3 regions of the Salinicola lusitanus genome follow, and region 1 is predicted to be linked to each of the others. Evidence: predicted binding sites of a transcription regulator. Region 1 holds the regulator's gene; each other region holds the start of a gene.

Region 1 (5,429 bases):
GCTCCACGCTGGCCCGCTACAGCGACGTCCATATCGATGTCGGCGTCTCTCGCGAAGCCTGTCCCCACGACCTGGCACCGACCTCCTCCACCACCGCCGCGCTGGCGATGGGAGATGCGCTGGCGCTGGCGCTGCTGGAAGCACGGGGATTCAGCGCCGAGGACTTCGCGCTGTCGCACCCTGGCGGCACCCTTGGCAAGCGGCTGCTGCTGCGCGTCGCGGATCTCATGCACGAGGGTCACCGGCTCCCCAGCGTACCGACCGGCAGCCCATTGCGAGAGGCGCTGCTGGAGATGACTCTCAAGGGAATGGGGTTTACCTGCGTCGTCGATGAACGCGGCATGCTGGTCGGTGTCTATACCGATGGCGATTTGCGCCGAACCCTCGACCAGCGCGGCGATTTCGCGCTGCTGTGCGTGGATGACGTCATGACCCGCGGCGGCAAGACGGCCTCGCCCGATATGCTGGCGGCGGAGGCCGTGAGGATCATGGAGGATAATCGGATTACCGCCCTGGCGGTGGTCGAGAACGGCGCCCCCGTCGGCGCCCTGCACATGCATGATCTGCTGCGAAGCGGCGTCATTTGAGACCCCGGCCGAGGCCGGCTCCACCGAGACTCGAGCCCACTCCAGCCGATGGCGGACATGGGCCCCGATCACCACACTCACCACACTCACCACAAGGAGATAACGTGGCCAAGACAGTCAGATTCCAGTCTCCCTGGTGGCGCCGCCTCGGCCTGCTGGTCCTGTTGCTGGTCCTGGGGGGCGGTCTGACCTACCTGGACCAGCGCGGCGAGAACGGTCAGGAGCCCGTCATCGGCAATACGGTCGGCGAGCCCGACTACTATCTCGAGGATGCCAGCATGACGCGCTTCGACGAACGGGGGCGCGCCTATCAGCGGCTGGAAACGCCACGCCTGGTGCACACGCCCTCCGACGACATCATCCGCACCGAGGCGCCCCACGGCTACCTGACCGACGACCAGCAACGCCAGTGGCAGGTGACCAGTCAGACGGGGCAACTGAGCCGCAGCGGAGAGCAGTTGACGCTAGAGGGCGACGCCCGCCTGGTTCAGCCAGAGCAGGCGTGGAGCCTGGAAACGCAGACGCTGCACTACGACAACCGCGAGGCCCACGCCTGGAGTGACACACCCTCCGTGTTGCGCCAGCATAATCAGACCATGCGCGGGGATCGCTTCGATGCCTGGATCAACGAAGATCGTATGCGTTTGACCGACAACGTGCAGGGGCGCCTGCCACAGCAATCTGAGGATCAAGGATCATGAGGCGAGAAATCGGCCAACTCCTGGTGCTGACCGCGCTGGGTTTCACCAGTTTTCCAACCATCGCGCTGGAAAGCGATGCCAGTGCACCGATCGAGATCGCCGCCGATCAACTCGAGCTGGACGACCGTCAGGGCACCGCCGTCTATACGGGTGGCGTCGACCTGCAGCAAGGCAGCATGCATCTCAAGGCCGCACGCGTCGACATCCAGCGCGGCAACAACGGCCAGGTCAGCCTGGTCACCGCCAAGGGCGGCGGCGGCGAGCGCGCCTACCTCGAACAGAAGCCGTCCCCCGACCAGGAGATCGTCAAGGGCTGGGGCGATACCGTGGTCTATCACGCGGCCCAACGACGCGTGGAACTGATCGGTAACGCGGAGCTTCATCAGGCCGGCGACACCTTCGACGGTGCCTATGTCGAGTATTATCTCGACTCGCGACGCGTCCAGGCCCGTTCCGCCCAGAACAGCGACGGGAGCGGTGACGGCCGCGTCCGCATGACCCTCACGCCGCGTGACTCGTCCCAGTAACGCTCAAACCCTGACCCGGCACGGCCTCGAGCCGCCGCGTGGGGGCGTGATCGCCGACACCATATCCGGCGCGCAGCCACAAGGATCGTATTCATGAAAACGCTAACGGCCGCCAACCTTGCCAAGAGCTACAAGGGACGCCGAGTCGTCCACGACTTCAGCCTGACGCTGCGGCAAGGCAGCATTGTCGGCCTGCTGGGGCCGAATGGCGCCGGCAAGACCACCTCCTTCTACATGATCGTCGGCCTGGTCAAGTCCGATGCCGGCAGCGTCCATATCGACGACATGGATCTCAGCCGCGCACCGATGCACGACCGGGCGCGAGCCGGTATCGGCTATCTGCCGCAGGAAGCCTCGATCTTCCGCAAGCTGAGCGTTGCCGACAACATCATGGCCATCCTCGAGACGCGCAAGGACCTGGATCGTGCCGGGCGACGCGAGCGGCTGGAACAGCTGCTCGGCGACTTCCACGTCGATCACATTCGCGACAACCTGGGCATGAGCCTGTCCGGCGGCGAGCGGCGGCGGGTCGAGATCGCCCGTGCCCTGGCCACCGAGCCGGCCTTCGTGCTGCTCGACGAACCGTTCGCCGGTGTCGACCCCATCTCGGTCGGTGACATCAAGAGCATCATCCGCCAGCTGCGCGACCGCGAGATCGGCGTCCTGATCACCGATCACAACGTGCGCGAGACGCTCGACATCTGCGATAATGCCTACATCGTCGGCGACGGCCAGATCATCGCCGAGGGCCGGCCCCAGGCCATTCTCGAAAACCAGCGCGTCCGCGAGGTCTATCTCGGCCACGAGTTTCGCCTGTAGTCGCCTCTCCCCCGTCATGCCATCGGCAGCCATACCAGGCATCCGCACCGATGGCATGTTTCTTGCATGAAACGTTGCATCTCGTCACCGCAGCCAGTAACGTAAGCCTTCCACCGTTGATTGTGACGATCGTTTCTCCATGTCCATGAAGCCCTCGCTGCAACTCAGGGTCGGCACGCAGTTGACCATGACGCCTCAGCTCCAGCAGGCCATTCAACTGCTCCAGCTGTCGACGCTCGACCTCCGCCAGGAAATCCAGCAGGCGCTCGAATCCAACCCCATGCTGGAGATGGAAGAGCCCTACTCGGAGCAGGAAACTCAGGACGCCACGGAAGACGAGTGGGCCAGTGACATTCCCGACGAACTGGCCCTCGACAGCGACTGGAGCGATACCTACCAGGACGCCCATGCCAGCTCGTCGGGCAGCGCCAGCGAAGAAGCGCCGGACTTCGACCGCAACGCCGCCGTGACCACCCTCCAGGATCATCTCCTCTGGCAACTGGCCATGGGAGATTTCGACGAGCGCGAGCGCGCGCTCGGGGAGTGCCTGATCGACGCCGTCAACGACGACGGCTACCTGGTGGGCTCGCTGGACGAGCTGGCGACGAGTCTGCGCGAGCAGCGCAGGGAGAGCGTCAGCATGGCCGATCTCGAGCACATGCTCATGCGCCTGCAGCAGTTCGATCCGACCGGCGTCGGCGCTCGCAATCTGCGCGAGTGCCTGCTGCTTCAACTCGGCACGCTGGACGACGACACGCCGCTGCTACCCCAGGCCAAGCGCCTGGTGCGCCAGTTCCTCGAGGCGCTGGCCGGCAACGACCGGCGACTGCTCAAGCGTCGCCTGCGCCTCGAGGAGAACGAACTCGACAGCGTCATCGCCCTGATCCGGACGCTGGAGCCGCGCCCGGGGCAGCGCTTTGATACCAGTCACGACGATTACGTGGTTCCCGATCTGGTTGCCACCCCCTCTCGCGATGGCTGGCGTATCGAACTCAATGCCGAAACCCTGCCGCGCCTGCGCATTCAGCCCGACTACGCCGCCCTGATCAAGCGGGCAGACAAGAGCGATGACAACACCTTCCTGCGCCAGCACCTGCAGGAAGCCCGCTGGCTGATCAAGAGTCTCTCCAGTCGCAACGATACCCTGCTCAAGGTGGGCCGAGAGATCATGTCGCGCCAGATCGGGTTCCTCGAGCGCGGTGAAGAAGCGATGAAACCCCTGATCCTGGCCGATATCGCCCGCAGCGTCGACATGCATGAATCGACGATCTCCCGCGTCACGACCCAGAAGTACATTCACACGCCACGCGGCGTATTCGAGCTGAAATATTTTTTCTCGAGCCAGGTCGGCGGCCAGGGCGGCGAAGGCGATAGCTATTCGAGTACCGCCATCCGCGCTCGCATCAAGAAATTCATTGGCGACGAATCCCCTCGCAAGCCGCTGTCGGACAGCAAACTGGTCGAATTGCTGGCCCAGTCCGATATCAGTGTGGCCAGACGCACCGTGGCCAAATATCGCGAAGCCATGGGCATTCCGTCCTCCAGCGAGCGCAAGCGTCTGGCCTGATACAGGGCTCCGAAACCCGTCAAGACTCGCCATTCCGAATCAGATCGATCACGATGCCTTTGCAGTCCCCTGAAAAGGGTTACAATCAGAAGTGCCATCTGCCGCAACAGGAGTGTGTCATGCAAGTGAACGTTACCGGCCACCATGTCGAGCTGACCGACGCCCTCCGGGACTACGTCGGAGAGAAACTCGTTCGTTTGGAGCGTCACTACGACAACATCACCAATGTCCAGGTCACCCTGAGTGTCGAGAAGGAACGCCAGCAGGCAGCCTGTACCCTGCACGCAGCAGGCGGCGATCTACACGCCGAAGCCAGCGACACCGACATGTATGCCGCCATCGATTCACTGGCCGACAAACTCGACCGCCAACTGGTCAAACACAAAGAGAAGGCACAAGCCCGCGCCCAAGGCGCAGGCGCCCGCTGACGCCTGATGATGACACTGGAAAGCATTCTGCCCCCCGAGCGAACTCTGTTCGAGGTCACGGGGGGCAGCAAAAAACGTCTGCTGGAATTCTTCAGCACCTTCATCGCCCAGAATACACCCAGTCTGGATAGCCATGAGGTCTTCAGCCGCCTGATCGGTCGCGAGCGACTGGGCAGCACGGGGATCGGCAACGGCGTTGCCATCCCCCATGCCCGCAGTCCGCATTGCAAAGGGCCGATCGCGGGATTCATGCGCCTGGAAGACGCCATCGACTTCGATGCCATCGACGGCGAGCCGGTGGATCTGGTTTTCGTGCTGCTGGTGCCGGAAGAGGCGGATGATGCGCATCTGTCGCTGCTGGCGGAAGTTGCCGGCATCATGAATCAGAGCAGCGTTCGGCAGCAGTTGCGTCAGGCCGACTCGCAGCGGGCGTTGTACGACGCGCTCGTCGATGCCATCCGCCATCACCGTGACAGCGACGACGGATAAGCGATGCAACTCGTCATCATCAGCGGCCGCTCGGGCTCGGGGAAATCGATCGCACTGCAGGCGCTCGAGGATCTTGGCTACTATGCCATCGACAACCTCCCGGCCAACCTGCTGGCACCGCTGATCGACGAGCTGCGCAGCGCGCCGCCCTCCCGCCCCAACGTGGCGGTCAGCATCGACGCACGCAACCTGCCGGAATCGCTGGAGCGTTTCCCCATCCTGCTGGAGGCGGTACGCGAGCGAGGCATCGATACTCAAGTCGTCTATCTCACCGCCGACGCCAAGATCCTGCTCGAGCGCTACTCGGCCAC
Region 2 (5,429 bases), 1.7 Mb from region 1:
TATTACGTCCAGCAGGGCGCGCGCATCATTCGCCTCGACGCCATCACCTACCTGTGGAAGGAGGTTGGCACCCCCTGTGTGCATCTGCCCCAGACGCACGCCATCGTCCGCCTGCTGCGGGCGATTCTCGACTTCATGGCACCGGGAACGCTGCTGATCACCGAGACCAACGTGCCACATCAAGAGAACATGAGCTACTTCGGTCTGGAACGCCTGGCTCCGGAGCCTCAGGCCGAGGGCCACGACGACGAATCGCCGTCGATGCCCGACGAAGCGCACATGATCTACCAGTTCACGCTGCCGCCTCTGCTGGTACACACGCTGACCAGCGGAGACGCCACCACGCTGGCCGACTGGGCGCGCAGCCTGCCGACGCTGCCACCGGGCTGCACCTACTTCAACTTCACCGCCAGCCACGACGGTATCGGCGTCAGGGCCCTCGAGGGTCTGCTGCCATCCCACGAACTGGAGATCATGCTCGAACTGATGCACCGCTTCGGCGGCTACGTCAGCATGAAGACCAACGCCGACGGTAGCGACTCGCCCTACGAGATCAACATCACCTACTACGACGCAATGAAGGGGACGCGTCGCGGCGCCGATGCGTGGCAGGTCGAGCGCTTCCTCTGCAGCCAGAACCTGATGCTGGCACTGCAGGGGATACCCGGCGTCTATTTTCATAGCCTGACCGCGACCCTCAACGACCACGGCGGCGTGGAACGCAGTGGCAAACTGCGCTCGATCAACCGTCGACGCTGGCCCAAGGAGGAGCTCGACGAACTCATCGACAGCCGCAGCACGCCGACCCGCGAGGCGTTCACCTCGCTGAAGCGACGACTCAACATTCGCGCCAACGAGCCCTGCTTTCATCCCGAAGCCGGTCAGCGAGTGCTCGACACGCCGCCCGGCATCTTCGCCATCGAACGCGGACCGCTCGCCAACGGGCGCCGCCTGCTGGCGATCTACAATATCAGTGACACGCGCCAGCCGCTGGAGATCGACGAGCTGAACGGTGGCGAGTGGTACGACGTGCTCAAGGATGGCAAGCGCTGGAGCCCGCATCCCGACGAGCGCGACATCCTGCGGCCCTACCGCAGCCTGTGGCTGGTCCAGCCCTGAGCGGTTCCCGCGATGGCCGGTGAGAGTCGGTTCGACTCTCGCCGGCCGTGGCCCAACTCCCGGCAAGCGCACGCATCCCGCCTACACCTCTCCTGCGTTATCCAGCTCCACCGCTTCGAACAGCCGGTCCTGGAGGTCGGGAATCGCCGCCTGGACCCGGTTCCAGCTGGGAATGAAAGGCTTGTCCCGCGGGGATTCGAAGAAGGCGGCGCCAGCCTGCATGATATTGTCGGCGAACAGCTCCACGGCGGCCTCTTCACTGTGGCGGTCCAGTTTGAGCCCGTTCATGGCGGCATCGTGGTCGTAGGCCTCGATCAGGTCCAGCGCCACGCGATAGTAGGTGGCCTTGACCGTACGGAAGCTCTCGACGCTCATCTCCACACCGAGCGTCGCCAGTTTGCGATACATCGCCTTGGCGATGTCCATGCTCATCCGGTTGAGCCCGCCGCTGGGGTCCTCCTCGGAGACCGGCTGATGCTTGTGGTCGTAGGCGTCGGCGATATCCACCTGGCACAGGCGCTTGGTCGAGAAGTTCCGGTGAACCTCGGAGAGCACGCCGATCTCCAGGCCCCAGTCGCTGGGAATGCGAATGCCGTCGAGCACGTCGGCGCGCATGGAGAATTCGCCGGATAGCGGGTAGCGGTAGCTGTCGAGATAGTCGAGATAAGGCAGCGGCCCGTAGATCATCTTGAAGGCCCGGATCAGCGGCGTGACCATCAACCGCGCCACCCGGCCGTTGAGCTTGCCGGAGGCGATTCGGGAGTAGTAGCCCTTGCAGAACTCGTAGTGGAAGCGCGGGTTGGCCACCGGGTAGATCAACCGCGCCAGGAGGCCGCGGTCGTAGGTGACGATATCGCAGTCGTGGAGCGCGACCGCCTCGGCCTTGCCGGATGCGCGGACGTAACCGGAGCAGTACCAGACGTTGCAGCCCTTGCCCGGCTCCAGGGGCGCCAGATTCTCCTGCGCCAGCTCCTGCTGGAGGGCCTGGAGTCGTGGGCCGTCGTTCCACAGGATGCGGTGGTGCTGAGGCAGGCGCGAGAAAAACTCCCGTGCCTTGAGAAACTGCTCGCGATCGGCGCGATCGAGACCGATGACGATTTCGCTGAGATAAGGCACCTTGCACAGTTCGTCGACGATGTGCGAGAGCGCCGGACCCTCCAGCTCGGAGTAGAGCGATGGCAGAATCAGCCCCATCGGCCGAGTGCGGGAGAACCGTTTGAGATCGTTCTCCAGGGCTTCCACCGAGCGCCGCGTCAGGTTGTGGAAATTGGTAATGATACCGTTCTGATAAAAATCACTCATGAAGTACCCTCTTCGTATTGTCGTTTTGGCGTCGATCCGTGACGCCTGTCATCAGGTCGATATCTTCGACTACTGCGGCTCGCCACTCTCCCATCCCGGCTCCTGGGCCAGCCAATGCGCGACACCCTCCGACCAACCGGCCGGTCCTCGCGCTTGCGTTCGATAGACCCGGGCACTCTCCAGGGTCATCGGCTGGCCATGATGGGCGGCAATGATGACGGCCATGTCCGTCGTCGACAGCAGCGCCAGATCGTTGGGCCCATCACCGAGACCCAGCGTCCTCGGCCGATAGCCACGTAACGACTCGAACCGGGCCAGCAGCCATTCGGCGGCCTGCCCCTTGTCGACCGCGCCCATGACATGCCAGAACCGGCCGCCTCGGGTCAGGCGCAGGCCATCGACGCGCAGGGTCTCATGCAAAGCTTGCAGTTTAGTGTCGTCGTCCTCCCACACCAGCGGTTCGCTCCCTTCCCGACTCATCGCCTGCTCGGCAGCGACAGCACTGAGCCCCGTGAGCTCCCGAACCTCGGCCAGCTCCATCTCCCCCATTCGGCGGAAGCGCAGGCCATGGCGCTCGCGCACCACATCCAGACGGCGTCGGATGAAGTCGACATCCATGCTCGGGGTCTTGACCACCAGGCCGTCCGGCGAGGCCGGGTCACGATCCAGTCGCGCATGCTGCCAGGCTGGCGGCAGGCCGATTACGGCGCCGTTCTCGGCGATGAAGGGTGTCTGCTCCAGCCCCAGCTCCTGGCGGAGTGCCAGCAGTTCGGCACGGGTCTTGCTGGTGGTGGGGATGACCGGGATCGCCCGCTGCTCGAGACGCTGCAGCCACGAAGCGGCAGGCTGCCAGTCGTAGGTATCGTGGTCCAGCAACGACCCGTCGAGATCGGTGAACACCAGCAACGGTGGCTTGTTCAAGGTCGGCTGTGTCATGGCTTCACCCGCATCGCATCACCTCGTCATGTCGTACGCGATCGGCTGCTTGTCGGCAGTCGTATAGGTGAAGGTAGCACGTATCATGCCAAACACGACGGCTCGCGCCATGGGAGCCGGATACGGCTCCTCGGCGGTGCTGCCGGCCCACGGGCGCGGGGGCCAGCGCACCATTTTGGCGCACTGGCGGCTCGCGACACGGGGGTGTCAGTAGCGGGCGTGTCTTGCCGCGATCGCGATGACGCCGGCCAGGGTCGCACGGTCGCTATCGATCGCCTCGACCGCGATCCCGGCGGCCTCCAGCGCCAGGGTATAACTCTGCCGCAGCGAGTCGGCACCGACGAGATACACCTTGTCGAGTTCGCGACGAGCCGCTTGCATGGCCCTTACCTCCTCGCCGATCAAGACGCCGGAAAGAAAGCTGCCGATCTGCGGCGATTCGAGCCCGGCGTAGAGATGGCGGCTGCGGGCTTCGAACAGAGCATGCATCACGCCCCCGGGGCAGCCGGCGCGGGAAACGCCGAGGCGAAACGCGCCCTCGTCGAACGGCGCGTCTTCACGGGCCGGCTCTCCCGGCAGGGTGTGGAAACGCACCGCGTGGTAGAGCTCGCCGGTCATCATGGTGGTAAACGCCGTCATGCGGCCGGCATCGAGGCGCGCCCACTTGCTGTGGGTGCCCGGCAGGCAGCAGTCGCCACCGTCCGCGCCAGCAAGCGCCAGGGCGCCAAAGGCCTGAACCTCCTCCCCCCGCATCACGTCGACGTGGGCCGGGGTCACCTGCTTGACCCCCGGCACGATCCAGACGTTGTCGAGGCCCGGCGCGGCGACCACGTTCTGGGCCAGATCGGCGGCGGAGACCGGGAGTTCCAGCTGCGGCGCCTCGTGCCAGCCCCGCGCGGAACCGACCATGCCGGCCAGGTAGACCGGGATTTTTTTAGCGCCCGAAGCCGCGCCTTCAGCACCCAAAGCCGCGCCTTCAACGCCCGAAGCCGCGCCCTTAGCGCCTGAAGCCGCGCCGCCGCCCTCCCGCCAGTCGTCGGTCTGCGACGCGCAGTAGTGGGGGAATTCGCTTTGAGTCAGCGCGCGCAGGCCGGAGGCCGACCGCCGGCTGTCCAGCACCTCGCCGCTGGCGGTGTCGACCAGAAAGGCGCGGAAGTTGCTGGTTCCCCAGTCGATGACGATCAGGCGCGCCGGTGCCTCGCCACTCATGCGTCCGCCTCGCGTTCCATCTGCTCCGCGTGGTGCGCGACTTCGAGCAGCCGACGCCACTCCGCGACCAGCTCGGCCGCGATCTCGCCGACTTCCGCCGCCTTGCGTCCCGGCTTGTAGAGGTTGCTGCCGAAGCCGAAGCCGGCCACCCCGAAGGCGTGCCACTCGCTCATGTTGCTCTTGTCGATGCCGCCGACCGCCAGCACCGGCAGGCCCTTGGGCAGGATCGCACTGATATCCTTGAAGTAGCCCGTGCCCAGGCGTGCCGCCGGGAACAGCTTGAGCGCCGTCGCCCCGGCCTTGGCCGCGGCCAGCGCCTCGCTTGGCGTCATGCAGCCGATCATCGGTGCCAGGCCGTGCTCGACACCGGCCCGAATCACCTCCGGGTCGGTATTGGGTGTGATCAACAGCGGCGCATCGAGATCGGCCAGCCGCTCGGCGTGCATCGGGTCCAGCACCGTGCCCGCCCCGATCACGACATCGTCCGGACAGCGCCTGGCGATCGCGGCGATGCTGTCCCACGCCCGCGGGGAGTTGAGCGGGATCTCGATCAGCTTGAACCCCGCCGCCACCAGCGCGTCGAACACGGCGTCGATCTCTTCCGGCGTGATCCCGCGCAGGATCGCCACCAACGGCCGTTCGCGCAGCGCCGCCTCCAGGGCGAATTTGCGTGTCTCGTTCATTTCTCTCTCCTCGTTTCGGCCAGTCTAGGGCCGCGCGTTGGAGCGCAGCCAGCAGAGCATCAGCATGTAGCGCTCGAGAGCCAGCCGGACCACATTTTCCTGGAGGCTCTGCGTCGGCGAACAAAGACGGCTGAGCGCCCAGTACGGTGCGCTCGAGAGCCAGCCGAGCGAGCTGAAGCG
Region 3 (5,429 bases), 2.1 Mb from region 1:
CCAGTAGGGGCCGTTGGGGTCGACGCTGAACAGTGCATCGACGTCGATCCGCCCGCGGCGAATGCGGTAGTAGTCCATGATCAGGATGCCGTAGAGCGGGCCGATGGCCGCCGCCAGCAGATCCACGGTGTAGTGGATGATCTCCGGATTGCTGAACAGGTTCCACGGGGTGAGGAAGATCGAGCCCACCGCAGCGATGAAGCCGCCGGTCCGGAAGCTGATCTTGCTGGGCGCCATGTTGGAGAAGTCGAACGCCGGAGCGACGAAGTTGGCGACGATGTTGATCCCGATGGTGGTGGTGACGAAGGTCGCGGCACCGAGCAGGGCGATGAAGGTGTTGTCGAGTCGCGCCACGGTCTGGATCGGGTCGTCGATCATCTCACCGAACACCGGCAGGGTCGCCGAGACCATCATCACGGTGGTGGCGGAGAAGACCAGGAAGTTGACCGGCAGGCCCCAGAAGTTGCCGCGCTTGACGTCCTCGAAGCTGCGGGCGTATCGGGTGAAGTCGCCGAAGTTGAGCGTCGGGCCGGCGAAGTAGCCGGCCACGATGGCCGCGGCAATCACCATCTGCCACAACTGCTCGCCGGGGGAGAGCTGGATGTCGCTGAGGGTGAAGCTGATGTTGGACCAGCCCGCCTGCCACACCAGCCACGCCGCCAGCACGAACATCACCACGTAGACCGCCGGGCCGCTCCAGTCGATGAAGCGCCGGATCGAATCCATGCCGTGCCAGAAGACGATCGCTTGCAGGCACCACAGCAGCATGAAGCTGATCCAGCCAAGATAGGAGAGCCCCAGGAAACTGGGGCCGGCCAGCGACTCCATGCCGGGGAAGAGCCGTAGTAGCACGATCGTCAGCGCGTTGGAGGCGAGAAAGGTCTGGATGCCGTACCACACCACGGCGATCAGGCCGCGAATCATCGCCGGGATATTGGCGCCGAATACGCCGAACGAGAGCCGGCAGATCACCGGAAAGGGGACCGCGGCCTTCTGGCTCGGTCTCGCCATCAGGTTGGCGAAGATCTGCACGATGCAGATACCCACCAGCAGCGAGATCAGTACCTGCCAGCCGGCCAGCCCCAGCGCGAACAGGCTGGCAGCGACCACGTAGCCGCCGACGCTGTGCACGTCGGAAAGCCAGAAGGCGAGAATGTTGTACCAGTTCCAGTTCTGTTGCGTCGGCGCAAGATCGGCATTGTGCAGCCGGTTACTGTACTGGTGTGATGAGTGATGCGGTTGCTGAGGCATGGCGAACGCCCTCCGCGGGGCCGTGTTGTGATTGTGATCCGCATTTTTTGTATACAAGATGCGTGCCATGTTCGCCATTGAAGAATAGTCGGAGAGCCTCATCGCCAGGCGATCATGGATGACCTCGAGGAAACTGCCCCATGCTCAAGTCTTTAGGCTCGTCCGGATAGATCGGTGCTCGGCGACTCGAGAACAGCGCTGGGCTGGCCCGCAACCATGATGGAGCGGCATCGCGATCGAGGCGGTCGAAAACGCACGCTCAATGCACGGTCTGCGACCGTCCTGCACCACCCGGGTGCAGTTCGTGCGACACTTTTTGTATACGATGGGTTGCGCTTGGTGGACGACACGATAACAGAGGAGACATAAGCGATGCTGGAATTGAAAGCTCGGAAGCTGACCCCGGCGGCCTTCGCCGCGTTCGGCGAGGTGCTCGACTCGCGTGGCAGCGAGTCGTTTCCGATCAACGGTGGGCGCACCCAACGCCACCATGCGCTGGCCAGGGTCGAGATCCGTGACGCCGCGACGCCCCCGCTGATCAGCATCTTCGTCAGCCAGCCGGTGACGCTGCCGCTGGAGATCGAGCTGCTCGAGCGCCACCCGCTGGGCAGCCAGGCATTCATGCCGCTGCATGAAGAACGCTTCATCGTGGTCGTGGCGCCGCCGGGCGACGATATCGATCCGAACACGATTCGCGCCTTCGTCACCGACGGCCACCAGGGGGTCAACTACCGGGCCGGCACCTGGCACGCGATCCATTCGGTACTGGAGAAAGAGGGGGAGTTTCTGGTCGTCGATCGCGGTGGCGCCGACAACCTCGACGAGCGCGAGATAGGGATTCGGGTCGTGCTGCCTTAGCGAGTCGGTGGCGCGAAGAACTGGCGATCCATGTCGGGTCGGTCGATGTCGGAAAGTTCGAAAAGCATCTCCCGCACATGCTCGAGATGCTCGCTCATGCTGCTCTCGGCCAGTGTCGGATCGCGCCGGGAGAGTGCGTCGAGGATCCGTCGGTGGTCCGGCACCCAGTAGTTGAGTTGTTGCTTGTTCTCGATATGAGACTGCAGCTTCTGCCACATCGGTGATTTTTCCCGATATTTCCAGAGCTGATGGACCGTGGCGATCAGCAGGCTGTTCTGCGTGGCCTCGGCGACCCCTAGATGAAACTCGAAATCCCCCTGGCCCTGGTAGATCCCTTGCTCGAACTCCTGGGTTTCCAGCGCCAGGGCGGCCTCCAGGCGAGCGATATCGCGTGGACCCGCCGTGCGGGCGGCGAGCCGGGCGATGCTGCCCTCGAGAACCTGGCGCGCCTGTAGCAGCTCGAAAGGTCCTATGTCGTGGCCGAGATCCTCGTTGGAATCGCCACCCTCTACCACATGAACGCCTGAGCCCTTGCGGATCTCCACCTTGCCCTTGACCTCGAGCATGATGAGCGCCTCGCGGATCACGGTACGGCTGACATCGTAGGCCTCGCACAGGTTCTTTTCCGAAGGCAACCGGCCGCTGTTGGCAAACTCGCCAGCATTCAAGCGAGCGAGCAGGTGTTCGCCCACTTGTCGGTAAAGGCGCGATCCGCCACCAGCGAAGAAATCGATCCCTTCCATAACCCCTCTTATCTCCATTCGTGCATTACCCGCAGTGTAGCGTCTTTCAGAGATGTCATACAGGTTTGGGCGGCTATCGGCCCAGGCGGCTGGGTTGCCGGATAGACCCTCCACGGCGTTGCGTTGCTTACGCTGATGTATTATAAGTCGCAGCAACATGTATTATATGTTGAGTGGTTAGAAGACAACATCAACAAAGGCCCTGTTCATGTCCCGCTCTCGAACGCAACGTATCCTGTGGTTGCTGATGGCAATCATCATCGCCATGACCGCCACACCGATCGTCATTCTTGCCAATCGCGTCACCCCATCGCCGCTGGGGATTCCGTTCTTCCTGCTGTGGTGCGGGTCGGTACCGCTGCTGCTATGGATCCTGATGGTGTTGCATAGCCGCGTGTCCTCCCTGGAAGGGGAGGGCGAATCATGACGGCGTTGATTGGCATTTCCATCGTTCTCATCCTGACGCTGGGGGTCGGCCTCGCGCCCGCGTTCAGCCGCAAGGCGAAACAGGCGCTCAGCGTCAACGAGTACTTTCTCGGCTCGCGGGGCATGGGGCCGGTGGTGCTTTTCTTCACATCGATGGCGACCTGGTACAGCTCGTCGCTGTTTCTCGGTGCGGTGGCGGAGGTCTATGCCAAGGGGATCGGCTGGATCTTCGCGTTCACGTCGACCGCGATCTCGGGTCTCGTCTTCTATTTCATCGCGCCCCGCATGCAGGCGCTGGGGCAGCGCCACCGGTTCGTGACCCAAGCCGACTTCTTCGCGCACCGGTTCGACAGCCGGTTGCTGGGGCTTCTCGTCGGGCTCGTGGGCACGGTCTGCATGATCCCCTACATCACCATTCAGGTGGTTGGCGTCGGGTTGATCTTCGATATCTTCACTGACGGCCTGGTACCGTTCTGGCTGGGTGCGCTGATCGCCGTGGCGATCTGCGCACTGTTCATCTACTTCGGTGGCATGACTTCCGTCGCCTGGACCGACGTCCTGCTCGGCATCGTCTTCGTGACCAGCATCTGGTTCGTCGTCGGCATGATCCTCTTCGATGCCTTCGGCGGGTTCGGCAGCTTCTTCGAGGCGGCGCGTTCGCGCGTTCCCGAATTGTTGACCCTGCCCGGACCGAAGAATCTCGAGTGGGGATACTTCCTGTCCCAGACCTGGGTCATCGGGCTCGGCGGATACATGTGGCCGCATCTCTACATGCGGATGGTCGCCGCGCGCTCCGCGCGGGATGCCCGTCGCGTCGGTTCGCTGATCACCCTGGCCTCGGTGCCCAGCCAGTTACCCGTCGTGCTGGGGGCGCTCGCCGCCGCCATCCTGATTCCCTCCCTGGCGAGCCCCGATACGGCACTGATCTCGCTGATCGGCGACTACGCCCCCCTCTGGACCATCGCCATCCTGGGCGCCGGCGGTATCGCCGCATCGCTCTCGACGATCAACAGCCTCGCCCACTCCCAGGGGGTGACAGTGGCGCAGGATCTCTATCTGCGATTGGTCAAGAGGCGTCCATCGGAATCCCGGATCATCGCCGTCTCCCGCGCGTTCGTGCTGATCACTTGCGTGATCGCCTATGCGGCGGCGCTGACCAAGCCGACCTTCCTCTGGACGATTCTGGCGAATACCTACAGCGGTGTGATCCAGTTCTTCCCGCTGATGATCGCCGCCTTGTTCTGGTCGAAGGCGACCAAGCAGGGAGCGATCGCCGCGCTGATCGTCGGACTGGTCACCGCGCTGCTGTTCTCCTATGTCATCGGTACGCCGTGGGGCATCGTCGCTCCCGCCTGGGGCTTCGTCGCCAATGTGCTGACGCTGATCGTCGTCAGCCTGATCACTCAGCCCGCCCGTGACGGAGCCGGGGCGACCACCGTAAGCCGGGAGGCGACATGAGTTCGAACCTGAGAAAACGAGTCGATGGCCAGCGGGTGGCCGAACTGACGCGCCGCTTGATCGAGAGGGAAAGCGAAAATCCTCCCGGTAACGAGGCGGGCGTAGGCGATGTCGTCGCCAGTTTCTGCGAGCGGCTGGGTCTGGAAGTGACACGCCAGCCGGTGGCGGGTGACCGGTTCAACGTGATCGCCCGGTTGCCGGGGCGCAACCGCAACCACAGCTTCGCCTACAACGGCCACCTCGACGTGGTGCCGGCTGGCCCTGCCGAACTCTGGACCACGCCAGCGTTTATGCCCGACATCCGCGATGGCCGTCTGTACGGGCGCGGCGCCTGCGACATGAAGGGCTCGGTCGCGGCGTTCCTGCACGTGCTCGAGTGCCTGGTCGACCAGGACGAGCCACCGGCGGTGGATATCGTCTTCACGGCGGTAATCGACGAAGAGAAGAGCAACAAGGGCATCAAGGCGTTGCTGGACAGCGGGTTCCACGCCGACTGGTGCGTGGTTGGCGAACCGACCGGTATGGATATCGCGATAGGGCATCGCGGCGTCATCGCGTTCGAACTGGTCATGGACGGCGTTGCCTGTCATGCGGCGCAGTCGCAGCATGGCGCCAATGCGCTCTACCATGCCGTCGAAGCGGTTCAGGCCATTCGCGACCTGGACAGGCGATGGCAGCAGCAGCGATCCAACG

The links. Region 1 encodes sigma-54, which starts transcription at its own class of promoters, with help from an activator protein. Its sites were predicted from a motif close to TGGCACNNNNNTTGCTNT; they were not measured.
Region 2: a site for sigma-54 is predicted at 3,431-3,448, ahead of AAGT95_RS11380 (HAD-IIB family hydrolase). Genes of this name have one in related genera too.
Region 3: a site for sigma-54 is predicted at 1,302-1,319, ahead of AAGT95_RS06935 (NCS1 family nucleobase:cation symporter-1). Genes of this name have one in related genera too.

The regions. Positions count from the first base shown of each region.
Region 1 covers NZ_CP151919.1:4,168,204-4,173,632, forward strand. The annotation lists gene AAGT95_RS18860 (KpsF/GutQ family sugar-phosphate isomerase) at 1-587, shown strand, start outside; gene lptC (LPS export ABC transporter periplasmic protein LptC) at 692-1,288, shown strand; gene lptA (lipopolysaccharide transport periplasmic protein LptA) at 1,285-1,815, shown strand; gene lptB (LPS export ABC transporter ATP-binding protein) at 1,909-2,634, shown strand; gene AAGT95_RS18880 (RNA polymerase factor sigma-54) at 2,774-4,201, shown strand; gene hpf (ribosome hibernation-promoting factor, HPF/YfiA family) at 4,321-4,629, shown strand; gene ptsN (PTS IIA-like nitrogen regulatory protein PtsN) at 4,639-5,118, shown strand; gene rapZ (RNase adapter RapZ) at 5,122-5,429, shown strand, end outside.
Region 2 covers NZ_CP151919.1:2,508,787-2,514,215, reverse strand. The annotation lists gene AAGT95_RS11390 (sugar phosphorylase) at 1-1,119, shown strand, start outside; gene AAGT95_RS11385 (glycosyl transferase) at 1,201-2,421, opposite strand; gene AAGT95_RS11380 (HAD-IIB family hydrolase) at 2,491-3,357, opposite strand; gene AAGT95_RS11375 (2-dehydro-3-deoxygalactonokinase) at 3,565-4,566, opposite strand; gene AAGT95_RS11370 (2-dehydro-3-deoxy-6-phosphogalactonate aldolase) at 4,563-5,249, opposite strand.
Region 3 covers NZ_CP151919.1:1,516,559-1,521,987, forward strand. The annotation lists gene AAGT95_RS06935 (NCS1 family nucleobase:cation symporter-1) at 1-1,251, opposite strand, end outside; gene AAGT95_RS06940 (ureidoglycolate lyase) at 1,624-2,109, shown strand; gene AAGT95_RS06945 (FCD domain-containing protein) at 2,106-2,852, opposite strand; gene AAGT95_RS06950 (hypothetical protein) at 3,061-3,279, shown strand; gene AAGT95_RS06955 (sodium:solute symporter family protein) at 3,276-4,736, shown strand; gene AAGT95_RS06960 (M20 family metallopeptidase) at 4,733-5,429, shown strand, end outside.